Linked DNA regions of Candidatus Pseudothioglobus singularis PS1. The protein of the gene in region 1 interacts with the protein of each later gene in a pairwise test. Links are inferred from orthologs where the notes say so. Each region holds a gene or a part of one and is shown on either strand. Other genes may lie near its edges.

The links.
Region 2: the proteins of grxD (region 1) and W908_RS07825 interact in binary tests that used the Escherichia coli proteins (3 or more experiments, as listed by UniProt). The link is inferred for Candidatus Pseudothioglobus singularis PS1 from one-to-one orthologs.

The regions. Positions count from the first base shown.
Region 1 is NZ_CP006911.1:565,945-572,600, reverse strand. What follows is about bases 1,818-4,502. They hold grxD (Grx4 family monothiol glutaredoxin), read right to left. Parts: upstream 3,481-4,502; coding sequence 3,154-3,480; downstream 1,818-3,153. Other genes in these bases: trhO (oxygen-dependent tRNA uridine(34) hydroxylase TrhO), read right to left, coding at 4,185-4,502; W908_RS02885 (class I SAM-dependent methyltransferase), read right to left, coding at 3,550-4,140; W908_RS02895 (M48 family metallopeptidase), read left to right, coding at 2,489-3,148; purL (phosphoribosylformylglycinamidine synthase), read left to right, coding at 1,818-2,462. Also shown: more of purL, read left to right, coding at 1-1,817; more of trhO, read right to left, coding at 4,503-5,114; dxs (1-deoxy-D-xylulose-5-phosphate synthase), read left to right, coding at 5,292-6,656. UniProt on the Escherichia coli protein: Monothiol glutaredoxin involved in the biogenesis of iron-sulfur clusters.
Region 2 is NZ_CP006911.1:1,545,934-1,552,646, forward strand. The notes cover bases 2,060-4,801. They hold W908_RS07825 (BolA family protein), read right to left. Parts: upstream 3,674-4,801; coding sequence 3,446-3,673; downstream 2,060-3,445. Other genes in these bases: hemE (uroporphyrinogen decarboxylase), read right to left, coding at 2,060-3,081; rpmE (50S ribosomal protein L31), read right to left, coding at 3,191-3,403; W908_RS07830 (inorganic phosphate transporter), read right to left, coding at 3,710-4,801. Outside these bases: ispH (4-hydroxy-3-methylbut-2-enyl diphosphate reductase), read right to left, coding at 1-280; accD (acetyl-CoA carboxylase, carboxyltransferase subunit beta), read right to left, coding at 308-1,159; trpA (tryptophan synthase subunit alpha), read right to left, coding at 1,172-1,972; more of hemE, read right to left, coding at 2,041-2,059; more of W908_RS07830, read right to left, coding at 4,802-4,990; W908_RS07835 (TIGR00153 family protein), read right to left, coding at 5,001-5,681; W908_RS07840 (arsenate reductase ArsC), read right to left, coding at 5,937-6,347; W908_RS07845 (MIP/aquaporin family protein), read right to left, coding at 6,357-6,713. UniProt on the Escherichia coli protein: Involved in cell resistance against acid stress.

The DNA.
Region 1 (6,656 bases):
ATTTTGCTTCTGTTCAAAGAGCCAACCCAGAAATGCAAAGACGCGCTCAAGAAGTGATCAGTGCTTGTGCCAATTTGGGTGATGCTAATCCAATTGTATCAATCCATGACATTGGAGCTGGCGGCCTTTCAAATGGAATACCTGAACTGGTAAATGACTCAAAAAAAGGTGCAAAGCTCCAATTAAGGTCAATACCCAATGACGAAAAAAAAATGTCGCCTCTAGAAATATGGTGTAATGAGTCTCAAGAAAGGTACGTCATTGCAATTAAGGAAAAAAGTATCGATCTGTTTAATGAGATTTGCGTTAAAGAGAGAGCACCTTACGCAGTTCTTGGAAATGCAACGAATGATAGACATTTAACGCTTGAAGATTCATATTTTGATAATAAACCTATCGATCTAGAGATGTCGCTCCTCTTTGGCTCATCACCTAAAACTCATAAAGATGTTGCTACCCTGCCTAATGCTGAAAAAGCTTTTGATGCGAGTAATATTTCTATAAGCGATGCCATTGATCGGTTATTAGCACTTCCTACAATAGCGAGTAAAAAATTTTTAATTACGATTGCAGATCGATCAGTGACTGGCCTTATTGCTAGAGATCAAATGATTGGACCCTGGCAAGTACCTGTAGCAGATTGCGCGATATCACTCTCAGATTTCAGAGGCTATCAAGGTGAAGCAATGTCTATTGGTGAGAAAACACCACTATCTCTTATCAATGCAGCTGCAGCAGCAAGAATGAGTGTTGGAGAGGCGCTGACTAATCTAATGAGTGCATACATTGAGGATATTAAACACATTAACTTATCTGCAAATTGGATGTGCGCCAGTGGGCATCCGGGTGAAGATGCAAAACTTTATGAGGCGGTTAAATCGATTGGGATGGAACTTTGTCCTGAGCTCGGATTAACTATTCCTGTTGGAAAAGACTCCATGTCCATGAAGAGCTCTTGGGATGAGAATGGGGAGAGTAAATCAGTTACAGCTCCTCTTTCGCTTATTATTAGTGCCTTCTCAAAAACACCTGATACTAGACAGCAAATTACACCTTTACTTGCTAATGAAATAGAGTCAGAACTTTTTTTAGTTGATCTTGGATTAGGAAAAAATAGAATGGGGGGATCGTGCTTAGCACAAGTATTTAACCAAATTGGAAATGATGCACCCGATCTTGATGACCCAAAACTTTTCTCTCAATTTTTTTCATTAATCAACACATTCAACAAAGAGAATTTAATTACTGCTTATCACGATCGATCCGATGGTGGCGCCTTAATCTCTTTATTAGAGATGGCATTTGCGTCTCATTGTGGTTTAGATATTTATACTTCAGACCTCTTACCTGAACTATTTAATGAGGAACTGGGATGCATCATTCAAATTCCAACAACTAACATCAATAGAGTTTTTGACTCTCTAAAAGATATTGGACTCAAACACTCAACCAAACGAATTGCTAGAATTAATTTAAATGATGAAATTGTAATCTATCATGAAAATGATATCGTTTTTCAAGACAAGAGAAAAAATCTTTTTAAAAAGTGGTCTTCAACCTCATACGAAATTGCAAAATTAAGGGACAACCCAGAATGCGTCGAATCTGAAAATATTGAAATCCTTAAGGACTCAAGTGGTCTCAAAGTTCGACCAACATTCGATCTCAATGAATCTATTATTACTCCTTATATAAATTTTGGTACAAAGCCAAAAATTGCTATCCTAAGAGAGCAAGGAATTAATGGGCATATTGAAATGGCAGCTGCTTTTACTCAGGCTGGCTTTGAAGCAACTGATGTTCATATGAGTCAGATTCTTTCTGGAAAAATATCCTTATCCAGCTTTAAGGGTTTGGCCGCTTGTGGAGGATTTTCCTATGGAGATGTTTTAGGTGCTGGAAGAGGCTGGGCAAATTCGATTCTTTTAAACAGCCTGGCCAAAGATGAGTTTTCTGAATATTTTTTAAGATCTGATAGTTTCACTTTGGGGGTGTGTAATGGCTGCCAAATGATTTCTAATCTTCAATCAATCATTCCAGGCTCAACAGCTTGGCCTTCCTTTGAGAAAAACACATCAGAACAATTTGAGGCACGTCTTACAGGCGTCAAAATTAGTAATTCGAAATCTATATTCTTTAGTGGAATGGAAGGCTCAATCATGCCTATAGCAATTGCACATGGAGAGGGTAAAGCTAGATTTGACTCTAAAACTAAAATTACTAGTATTGCTATGCAGTATGTTGACTATTCTGGAGATCCATCTAAAGTATATCCACACAATCCTAATGGCTCTGAAAACTCTGCAGCAGGCATTTGTGATGAATCTGGCAGAATTACAATCATGATGCCCCACCCTGAAAGAGTTTTTCGAACAGTTCAAAACTCTTGGCATCCAAATGAATGGCAAGAGAGATCGCCGTGGCTTAGAATGTTTGAAAACGCCAGGAAATGGATTGACTAAATATAGCTATAGAGGCCCTTATCCAAATGACGCCTTATAAGGTTATCAGGAGCAATAGAAGAACCCTAAGTATTTCAATTAATGAAAATGCTGAATTAATTGTGCGAGCCCCTCATCTACTTTCAATGAATAAAATTCATGACTTTATTAATGAAAAGAAAAAATGGGTCAACAAGCAACAAAAGATTATCAATAATCGTTTAAGTGATAGCGCCTTTGATAAAGATATGGCTTTAATGTTAGGATCCTTATATCCCATTAAAATAAAAACGGATCAATCCGAAAAATTAACTTTCAATGGTGAAGAATTTTTAGTGTGTTCAAGTGATCAAGAGTTGATTCACTCATCTCTAAAGAAATGGTACAAAAAAAAATTTAGAGAGGTTGCTATTCCAAGGCTTACTTATTTTGCCGATCAATATAATTTATCTGTAAACCAAGTTCGAATCAAAGAGCAGAAAACATTGTGGGGCTCTTGCTCATCCAGGAATAATATTAATCTAAACTACCTGTTAATTATGGCTCCCATGAACGTCATTGACTATGTCATTATTCATGAACTAGCACACACAATTCATAGGAATCATTCATCTCATTTTTGGAAAACTGTTGAATCTATGATGCCTAACTTCAAAGAAGCTAAAACTTGGCTAAAGGATTACGGCTACAAACTAAGAAAACTTTAATTTAATTAGCTATTGTATTTTTCAACAGCCTCTTGCATAGCATCCTTAAGGGTATCCTGCTCAGCCATTTCAATAATAATATCACCGCCGCCCACTAATTCAGAGTTGAAATAGATTTGGGGAAATGTAGGCCAATCAGCAAAGTCTGGGAGACTTTGAAAAACTTCTTGATCTTCAAAAATATTAACGTAAGCAAACTCAACTCCCGTTGATGCTAAAGTTTGAGATGCACGTGCAGAAAATCCACACTGAGGAAACTGTGGTGTTCCTTTCATATAAATAACAATTGCAGCGCTATCGACTTGCTTTTGAATTTTTTCTAATACTTCCACTTTATTGCTCCAATTTTTTTCTGCTATTTTAATCTAGTATTATAAATACTGCAAAGATACATACAATAATTATTGCTTAATTGCTTGGGAAATAAGATATTTTTGACCCTGTTTAATTTTTTTATAATTTCCAAAAACTGATTTAAAATTATTTTTTATAAAGTCCTTAAGACCATTAATGGTCACAACAGTTATTGACCCCCCTGGCTGCAGCGCATCAAATGCATCATTAAGAATAATTGAAAGCTGCTCTCTTCCGACTTTGGCAGGAATATTTGAAATGATTTGATTAAATTTTATATCATTTGGTACTTGCAAAAATGCATCAGAAAGATAGGCCTTAGCATTGCTAACATTATTAATCTTTGCATTGTATTTTGAAAGTTCAACCGCCACAAAGTCCTTATCTACCATATGAACTTTTCCCTTGTGACACTGCCTAGCCAATGCAAGACCAATTGGTCCATAACCACACCCTAAATCAAGACAAATGTCATTTTCATTGGCGCTAATATACTTCATCAGAAGAAGCGTACCATCATCAATCGATCGGGGGCTAAAAACCCCCCACCGAGTGTGTAGCTTAAATCTAGAATTTAACAGCTCCACATCTAAAACAATATCTTTCTTAAGTTGGGCAATATCTTTTCTATCAAACATTTGAATAACTATCTCTTATTTAAAAAATGTATTTATAAAATTATCTATGTTTTTTGTTGAGTGTGATTAGCATCATCACCAATATGAACCTCACCTCTTTTCTTGGCAAGTTGGACCTGCTTCTCTCTTTCTCGGTATCTACCTACTTGTTCAATGTTTTTTGTCCCATAACATCTTGGGCAGGATGTGCCCTTCTCATAGTGAGGGTGTTTTGTATCTTCTTCAGTAATCGGAAACCGACATGCATGACATTGATCATATTTACCTTGCTCAAGGTTATGCTTAACAGCTACTCTATCATCAAATACAAAGCATTCACCTTCCCAAAGACTCTCTTCCTCTTTAACCTCTTCCAAGTATTTAAGAATCCCACCCTGAAGATGAAAAACATTTTCAAAACCCTCAGACTTTAAATAGGCTGTAGATTTTTCACAGCGAATTCCGCCGGTACAAAACATGGCAATTTTTTTGTCTTGATATTGCTTTAGACTATTTTTTGTAAAACTTGGAAACTCCCTAAAAGTTTCAGTATTTGGGTTAATAGCACCCTTGAAGCTTCCAATTTCATACTCATAATTATTCCTTGTATCAATTAGTATGACATCAGGATCATTGATTAAATTATTCCAGTCTTTTGGCTTAATATAAGTTCCTACAGAATGATTAGGATCAATTTCTGAAAGACCCATGGTAACTATTTCTTTTTTTAGTTTGACTTTAAGTCTCTTAAATGGTGGTTTTTTGCTATATGAAAATTTATATTCCAATTCAAGAAATCTATCATCAGTTTGAAGGTAATCAAGAACTTTTTCAACACTATCTTTACCCCCTGAAATGGTTCCATTTATGCCTTCTCTTGCAAGCAGTAGAGTTCCTTTAACACTTAAAGCATCTAAAAATGACTTCAGTGGAGCCTGGATATCCTCAAAATCATCTAGCCGAGTAAACTTGTATAAAGCGCAAATAGCGTACATATTTCAAGATAACCCTACAAAAAATGTTAATTTTACTAGTAGCCGAAAGTAATTTAAGTTTATTTAGACTTATCATAAACATTAAAACTCCATTAGGGCTCCACTATTCTCAATACTGACAAGTGTATAATTCGACTCTTTTCTCTGCTATTTAATTAAGTTTTTTAACGAAGTCGAATGATCTTAAATCACATTCATAATCCTAGCGATATCAAAAAATTAGATATTAATGAACTTAATTCTCTTGCAGAAGAAATTAAGTTATTCTTAATTGAGAGCATTGAAAAGACAGGTGGTCATTTAAGTTCGAACCTTGGAACAATTGAATTGACCTTGGCAATGCATTATGTTTTTGACAGCCCTGATGATACTTTCGTCTGGGATGTGGGTCATCAGGCATACACTCATAAAATATTAACAGGTCGCAAAGATCTAATGTCAACTCTTCGTCAAAAAGATGGCTTATCTGGTTTTACAAAGCGAAGTGAAAGTGAGCATGATGTCTTCGGCGCTGGTCATTCCTCAACCTCCATTAGTGCGGCCCTCGGAATTGCTATGGCAAATAAACTCAATAATAATTCAGACACCTCAATAGCTGTCATTGGAGATGGTGCGCTAACGGGTGGCATGTCATTTGAAGCTATGAATCATGCTGGAGATACAGATGCCAACCTGCTCATCATTCTCAATGATAACGATATGTCCATCTCCAAAAATGTGGGTGCACTAAGCAAATATTTAACGCGTCTTATTTCTGGAAAGATATACTCAACTATGAAATCTAAATCGCTTGAATTCCTTGAAAGGCTTCCACGTATTCAAAAGTTTGCAAAACGATCTGAGGAGCATTTAAAAGGAATGATCTTGCCAGGTACTCTTTTTGAAGAATTAGGAATAGATTACTTTGGCCCAATTGATGGACATGATATTTCCATATTAGTCAAAACTCTAGAAAATCTTAAAAATCTTAAAAAACCCAGAATACTTCACATCATTACAAAAAAAGGTCATGGCTTGGAAGCTGCAGAAGAGAATCCACTAAAATTTCATGGTATATCGCCGCCATCATTATCAAGTAATAACTTTCCAAGCTATAGTAGCGTTTTTGGAAAATGGCTTTGTGATACTGCTAAGGATGATCAAAGTCTTATTGGAATAACCCCAGCAATGTCAGAAGGGTCTGGAATGGTTGAATTTGCAAATAGCTTTCCGGAACGTTTTGTAGATGTTGCCATTGCAGAGCAGCATGCAGTTACTCTGGCTGGCGGAATTGCAACTAAAGGACTAAAACCTGTAGTTGCAATTTATTCAACATTTTTACAGCGTGGCTATGACCAATTTATTCACGACATTGCTCTACAAAATTTAAATGTTACGTTTGCAATTGATCGAGCAGGACTAGTTGGTGCAGATGGTGCAACACATGCAGGTATTTATGATTTGAGTTTTTTAAGATGTATCCCTAACATTATTATTATTGCACCCAGTTCGTCATTGGAAATGTATAAAGCGCTTAATTTTGCTCATAATTTTGATGGGCCA
Region 2 (6,713 bases), 980 kb from region 1 along the record:
CATCATAGATGATAGCGGAGATACCATTAGTCTCTTTTCTAACAGCTTGCGATACGCCATGTGCACTATAAATGACCACACTCCCACTTGGAACCTCAGAAATTTCATCAACAAATATAGCCCCTTTATTTTTAAGGTTCTTTACAACATATTTATTATGGACTACTTCGTGACGAACGTAGATTGGAGGTCCATGTTTTTCAATGGCACGCTCAACAATCTCGATAGCGCGATCAACTCCTGCACAAAAACCCCTCGGATTTGCTAAATATATCTTCAAAATTTAATACACAATAGTTAAAAAAAATTAACTAGCTGATGCTGGATGAAGCGCAGAGAGTATTTGAAAAATTTTATTTCTAAGCTCTGATCGAGGAACAATCATATCAATAGCACCCTTCTCAAGCAAAAATTCACTTCTTTGAAAACCCTCTGGTAACTCCTCACGAACCGTCTGCTCAACCACTCTCGCTCCTGCAAAACCAATTCTTGCGTTTGGCTCTGCAATTTGTATGTCACCGAGCATCGCAAGACTAGCAGAAACACCTCCCATCGTTGGATCAGTTAAAACTGAAATGAATGGTATTTTATTATCAGATAGTAACTTCACCGCAAGAGATGTTTTAGACATCTGCATTAATGAGAAAAGTCCTTCTTGCATTCTAGCACCACCACTTGCCGAAAAACAAACTAAAGGCTGATTATTCTTGATAGCTAGATGAGCCGCTCGAACAAACTTTTCACCCACTACGGAGCCCATTGACCCGCCCATAAAGCTAAAATCAAATGCAACTGTGACAATTGGCATGCCCTTTAAAAAACCAGATTTTGCAATGAGTGCATCTTTTTCTTTAGTCTTTTTTTGTGCATCTTGATAACGATCTTTATATTTCTTTTGATCTTTGAACTTAAGAGGGTCGACTGATTGAATATTTGGAGCTATCTCAACTTGATTCTCCATATCAAGAAAATCTTGAATGCGCCTTCTGGCAGAAATTCTTAAATGGTGATTACACTTTGGACAGACATATAGAAGGCGTTCAAGTTCCTCTTGATAAAGAACCCTATTGCACTCAGGACATTTGCTCCAGAGTCCTTCTGGAATATTTTTTTTAGCATTCTTGCCAATCGATGGCATTATTTTTTCTAACCAACTCATACTATGCCTTAGTTAAGTAATTGCACTCGAGATTTCTTTTGCTAAATTTCCAACTTTGGTAACCATTTTATCCTTATCAGATGCGAGCTCTTCGACAATAGAGACAAGGGCACTTCCAACTATCACTGCATCAGCATTTTCACCAACCTGTTTTGCAGTGTCAGCATCTTTTATACCAAAACCAACACCCACTGGAAGTTGAATATAATTCCTCATTCGTTCAAGGTGATAATTGACCGAGTCAATATCAAGATTTGCAGCGCCAGTTACCCCCTTGAGGGAAACATAATAAATATATCCACTGGCTATTTTCGAAATTTGCTCTAAGCGCTCATCTGTCGTTGTAGGGGCAACCAGAAAAATTAAATCAATCTTATATTTATCCAGCTCCTGTTTAAGATCTGCAGCTTCTTCAGGCGGCATATCAACAACCAAAATGCCATCAACTCCAGCCTCGTCTGCTCTAATAGCAAACTCTTTGTAGCCATAGACTTCAATAGGGTTGGTATAGCCCATCAAAACGATACCTGTCGTCTGATTGTGCTCTCTAAACCTCTCCACTATTGCAAAAACAGAATCTAAGTTGATACCGTCTGCAACTGCTCTTTCATGTGACTTTGCAATGACAGGCCCATCTGCCATTGGATCAGAGAACGGCATTCCCAATTCGATAATGTCGGCGCCACTATCAGCCAAAGTGAAGACAAGAGCCTCACAGCCATCTAACCCACCATCACCAGCAGTAATAAATGGAATGAAGGCGGTCTGATCTTGATCATCAAGTTTTTTAAAGATATTAGAGATTCTTGACATATTGTTATTATTATTATTTATTACGAAATTTTAACATAGAGAGACTCTCACTCTATTTAAGTGATTTTTTATTTTGAGTATGAATGGACCGCATCAACCAAGGCCTTCATACTTTCAGGATTAACATCTGGAGTGATGCCATGCCCCAGATTAAATACATGTCCCGTTGAGCCTTGAAACTGATCTAAAATTTTATGTGCTTCACTTTTGATAACCTCAGCTGATGCATAAAGTACAGATGGGTCAAGGTTACCTTGAAGGGCAACTTTCGAGCCAATCCTTCTTTCTGCCTCTCCAATTTCAACTGTCCAGTCAATACCAACAGCATCGCAACCAGTTGCAGCAATTTGTTCAAGCCATGCGGATCCGCCTTTTGTAAAAAGCGTAACAGGTATTGTTTTGCCTTCGGGGTTGCGGTTAATTCCAGCCACTATTTTTGACATATACATTAATGAAAAATTTTCATAACTGGCTTTATTTAAAAGACCACCCCAGGTATCAAAAATCATAACTGAGTCCACACCAGCCTCGATTTGAGAGTTAAGATAGTCAATAATTGTGTCAGCTAGAACATCTAAAAGTTGGTGCATATGCTTTGGATTTTCGTACATCAATCCTTTAACCTTTGAAAAGGTCTTACTGGAGCCGCCCTCAACCATATAAGTTGCAAGCGTCCATGGACTTCCGCTAAAGCCGATTAGTGGAACCCTTCCTTTAAGATTTTTTTTGATAACTGATACGGCCTCACTGACATAAGATAAATCTTTTGATACGTCAGGCTTAGTTAATTGATTAATTTCTGAAAGTGAGCTCAGCGGGTGAGAAAATTTTGGACCCTCCCCTTCAACAAAGTGTAATCCAAGTCCCATTGCATCTGGAATAGTCAAAATATCAGAAAAGAGAATGGCTGCGTCTAAATCAAAACGCTCTAATGGTTGAAGTGTAACTTCACAGGCCAAATCACTTGATTTACATAGCGTTAAAAAATCACCCGCTTTTTTTCGAGTTGCTCGATATTCGGGCAAGTAACGACCTGCTTGTCTCATGACCCAAATAGGGGTTCTGGTGACCTCTTTTTTTAATAACGCATTAATGTAGTCAAAAGCCATTATGTTGTCTCAAAATAGTTGATTATATCAATTTTAAATTTTAATCTGAAGTTTCCTTTTGACACAAAAAAAGCCACATTTGTGGCTTTAAGAGTCAATCAATTTGAATTTAACGTTTGAAAGCGCCGTAGCGAGATTTGAACTTCTCTACTCGTCCAGCAGTATCCATAATCTTTTGCTTGCCTGTGTAAAAAGGGTGACAGCTTGAACAAACATCAAGATGAATTTCGTCTTTACCTGAAGTTGAGCGAGTCTCGAATGAGTTACCACAACTGCACACAACTTTTATTGTTTCATATGAAGGGTGAATATCTGTTTGCATAGCCTTATATCTTCAAGTTTTTCAAAAAGTGGGAATTATATACTATCTCTCTGCTGGGGTAAATGTTTTAACAGTTAATGCATGGAGCTCGCCGCTTTTAATTTCTTCCTTGACAAGACCCAAAACCATACGCTGTCTTTGCAGCAAAGACAAACCCTCAAAGACAGGGGATACTATAACAGCAGAGCAATTACAACCATCTCCCTCCATTGTTACATCTGAACTTTCAAGTCCTGATTCGAGCTTCAATTGAACTTCTTCTAGTGTCATAATTTTTAATGTAATATTTTGAAATAATTATACGCTCTAAGCACTAAAAATACCTTTGAGTGTAAAGAAAAACAAGATCGACATTATTGCTCCAGCTGGCAATGTAATTAACCAAGATAGAAATATTCTATTAACAACTCTCAGGTTCAATGATGCTACGCCCCTTGCAATACCCACACCAAGAACAGCACCAACAAGTACCTGAGTTGTTGAAACTGGAAGCCCCGTATAAGAGGCAAATACTACTGTTGTTGCAGCGGCAAGTTCAGCAGAAAAACCTCTACTTGGCGTTAGCTCAGTAATATTTTTACCGATCGTTTTCATTACTCTAAAACCAAAGGTTGCAAGACCAAAGACGATTCCACCACCACCTACTAACAATATCCATGAAGGGAGTGCGCTTTTTGAAACAATTTGCCCGCCCGACTCAACAATACTATAGACCGCAGCTAATGGGCCAATTGCATTTGCAACATCATTTGATCCATGAGCAAAAGCCATTGAGCAAGCTGTAATTACCATCAGTCCGCCAAATAGTTTCTCCATATTTGCATAGGAGAACTCATTATCATCTTCGGGGTTGGTTTTAATTCGCCTAATAATAATTGCGGCAATGATGGCTGCAAGAATTCCAACTAAAGTTGCAATCATCATGCTTGTTGGAAGGTCCTTACCGAGATGTTTTAAAGAGTCAACATGCTTGAGTCCTTTTAATAGAGTGACCAATGAGAGGACAAATCCTACAAAAAAAACGTAGAAAGGGAGGTATTTTTTTGCATTTTCAAGTGGCTGCTCTGTATCTATTACTAGGCGCTGTAAGCTTTTAAATATCAAAATAGCCATTGTTCCTGCAATAAGTGGTGAGACCACCCAACTTGCAATAATGGCATACACTTTATCCCATGATACAGCCTCTATACCAACTCCAACTGCTCCAAAACCAACGATTGCACCAACGATTGAGTGTGTTGTGGATACTGGCCAACCAAGAGATGAGGCAATTAAAAGCCAAGTCGCTGCAGCCAATAGAGATGCAAGCATTCCATATACTAATAATTCTGGATTATTTGTAAATGCTCCTGCATCAAGAATACCTTTACGGACAGTTGCAGTGACCTCTCCACCAGCCAAAACAGCTCCTGCAAATTCGAAAATGACTGCGATAATGACAGCCTGTTTGAAAGTTATAGCACCAGAGCCAACAGAAGTCCCCATTGCGTTTGCAACATCATTGGCACCAATGCCCCAGGCCATAAACAGGCCAAATCCAATAGCCAACATGATAAGAATATCTCTATTTTGAACGATAATTTCCATTGTTAGCCCCCTACTTTGTCAACATAACTTCAAAACGCGATCCAACCTTTTGGGCAGCATCAGCAGTCTCACCAAGCCACTCTATGGCTCGATAATAAAACATTACATCTATAGGTGGTAATTCGGCCTCAAGCAGATAAAGCTTTTTTCTAATAATTTCTTGAGCAACATCTGTCTCATGTTCCAATTCGTTGACTTTCTTAATCATCTTGTCAACAATTTTTCGCTCTCTAGAACTAAACGCAGTCTCTAAGAGCTCATCCAATTCATTAATTGCAACCAAGGCGGCCGCTGAAGTTTTAATGCATAGCTTAGATAATTCTAAAAAGTCTTCTGCAAACGCTTTTGGAAAGTGCATTTTTCTCGACATCATCAAGCCTGAAAGGTCTTTTGTAATGTTGGCAATAGAGTCCTGAATTAGCAAAACATCCAGTAAATCCCTTCTAGAGAAAGGCATCATAAATGTACTTGGCAAATTCATTCTTAGTTTTTTCTTAAGAACATCTGCTTTCTGTTCTTTTTTGCCAATTGATAGATGAGCTGATTGAGCCTTTTCCCAATCTTCAGTATTAGCCGCTTTAGCAAAAACTCCAAACTCTTTTAAGCATGAATGAACCTGTTTCATGTGCTGCTGTAATGGGCTTATTGGTGACTTTCCAAATAGGCTAGTTATGTTGTCTTTTCCAGTCATATCTCTAATCTACTCCGTATATAGTTTAAAGGTAAAAAAATACTACAAAATAACTCAAAATTTCTTTGGCAGTTGAAGCCAAAATGCGCATTATAACGAATTGAATTCAAATTTAGGTTGCTTTTTATTACAACAAGAAGTGTATTTAGTATCATTCAACCTCTTCATTATAGCTGAGTTGTTAAGCCTTAGTATTAAGGTACTAGAGAGAGCCCTTAGTTTTTCTGTAGTTGAATATTATTCAAACCGGATAGATTATTTATCGAAAGAGTAATTATTTATAAATGGCAATAATTTACTTTTAATCTCCTCAAAACAAAGCTCAAATGCCTCATATTCTTTCCCATCTGGATCATCAAAGCCGATATGAGTCACAGGAGTATTGCCAGGGAAAACGGGACAGGTTTGACTTGCATTCTCACAAACCGTAATCACTAGATCAAATTCAATTTGCTCTAAATCTTTGATGGGCTTAGAGTGGTAATGATCTCTCCAAATACCTTTAGATTGAAGTATTTTTTTTGCACTTGGATTAACCATGCCGCTGGCAGAAACGCCACTTGAGTATGCTGCAATTTTTCCATCAAAAGTACGATTAATGAGGGCCTCTGCAATAATACTTCTGCAACTATTACCGGTACATAAAACCAATACTTTCTTTGCCATAGTTAATTCTTATGAGTCTGATTTAAAAACTTTCAGAAAAACTAAAGCTGCACATACCGCTCCCAAAATTGTTGCGACAATATAAAGCCATAGATGCTCAAAGTTTCCACTGACAAGGGCCGGTGCTATACTTCTTGCAGGATTCATGCTTGCACCTGTTATTGGTCCAGCAAACATCGATTCGAGTCCTACTGTGAGTCCAATTGCTAATCCTGCGAAATCCTTTGTCGCCTTGCCATGAACTGCTGAAGAACAAATGACAATCATCAGAATAAAGGTGAGGATAAACTCAAAACCAAAAGATTGCGAAGCAGAGCCACTTGGAAGGGTTGCCCCAAGATAGCTCACGTCTGACACTAAAACAAA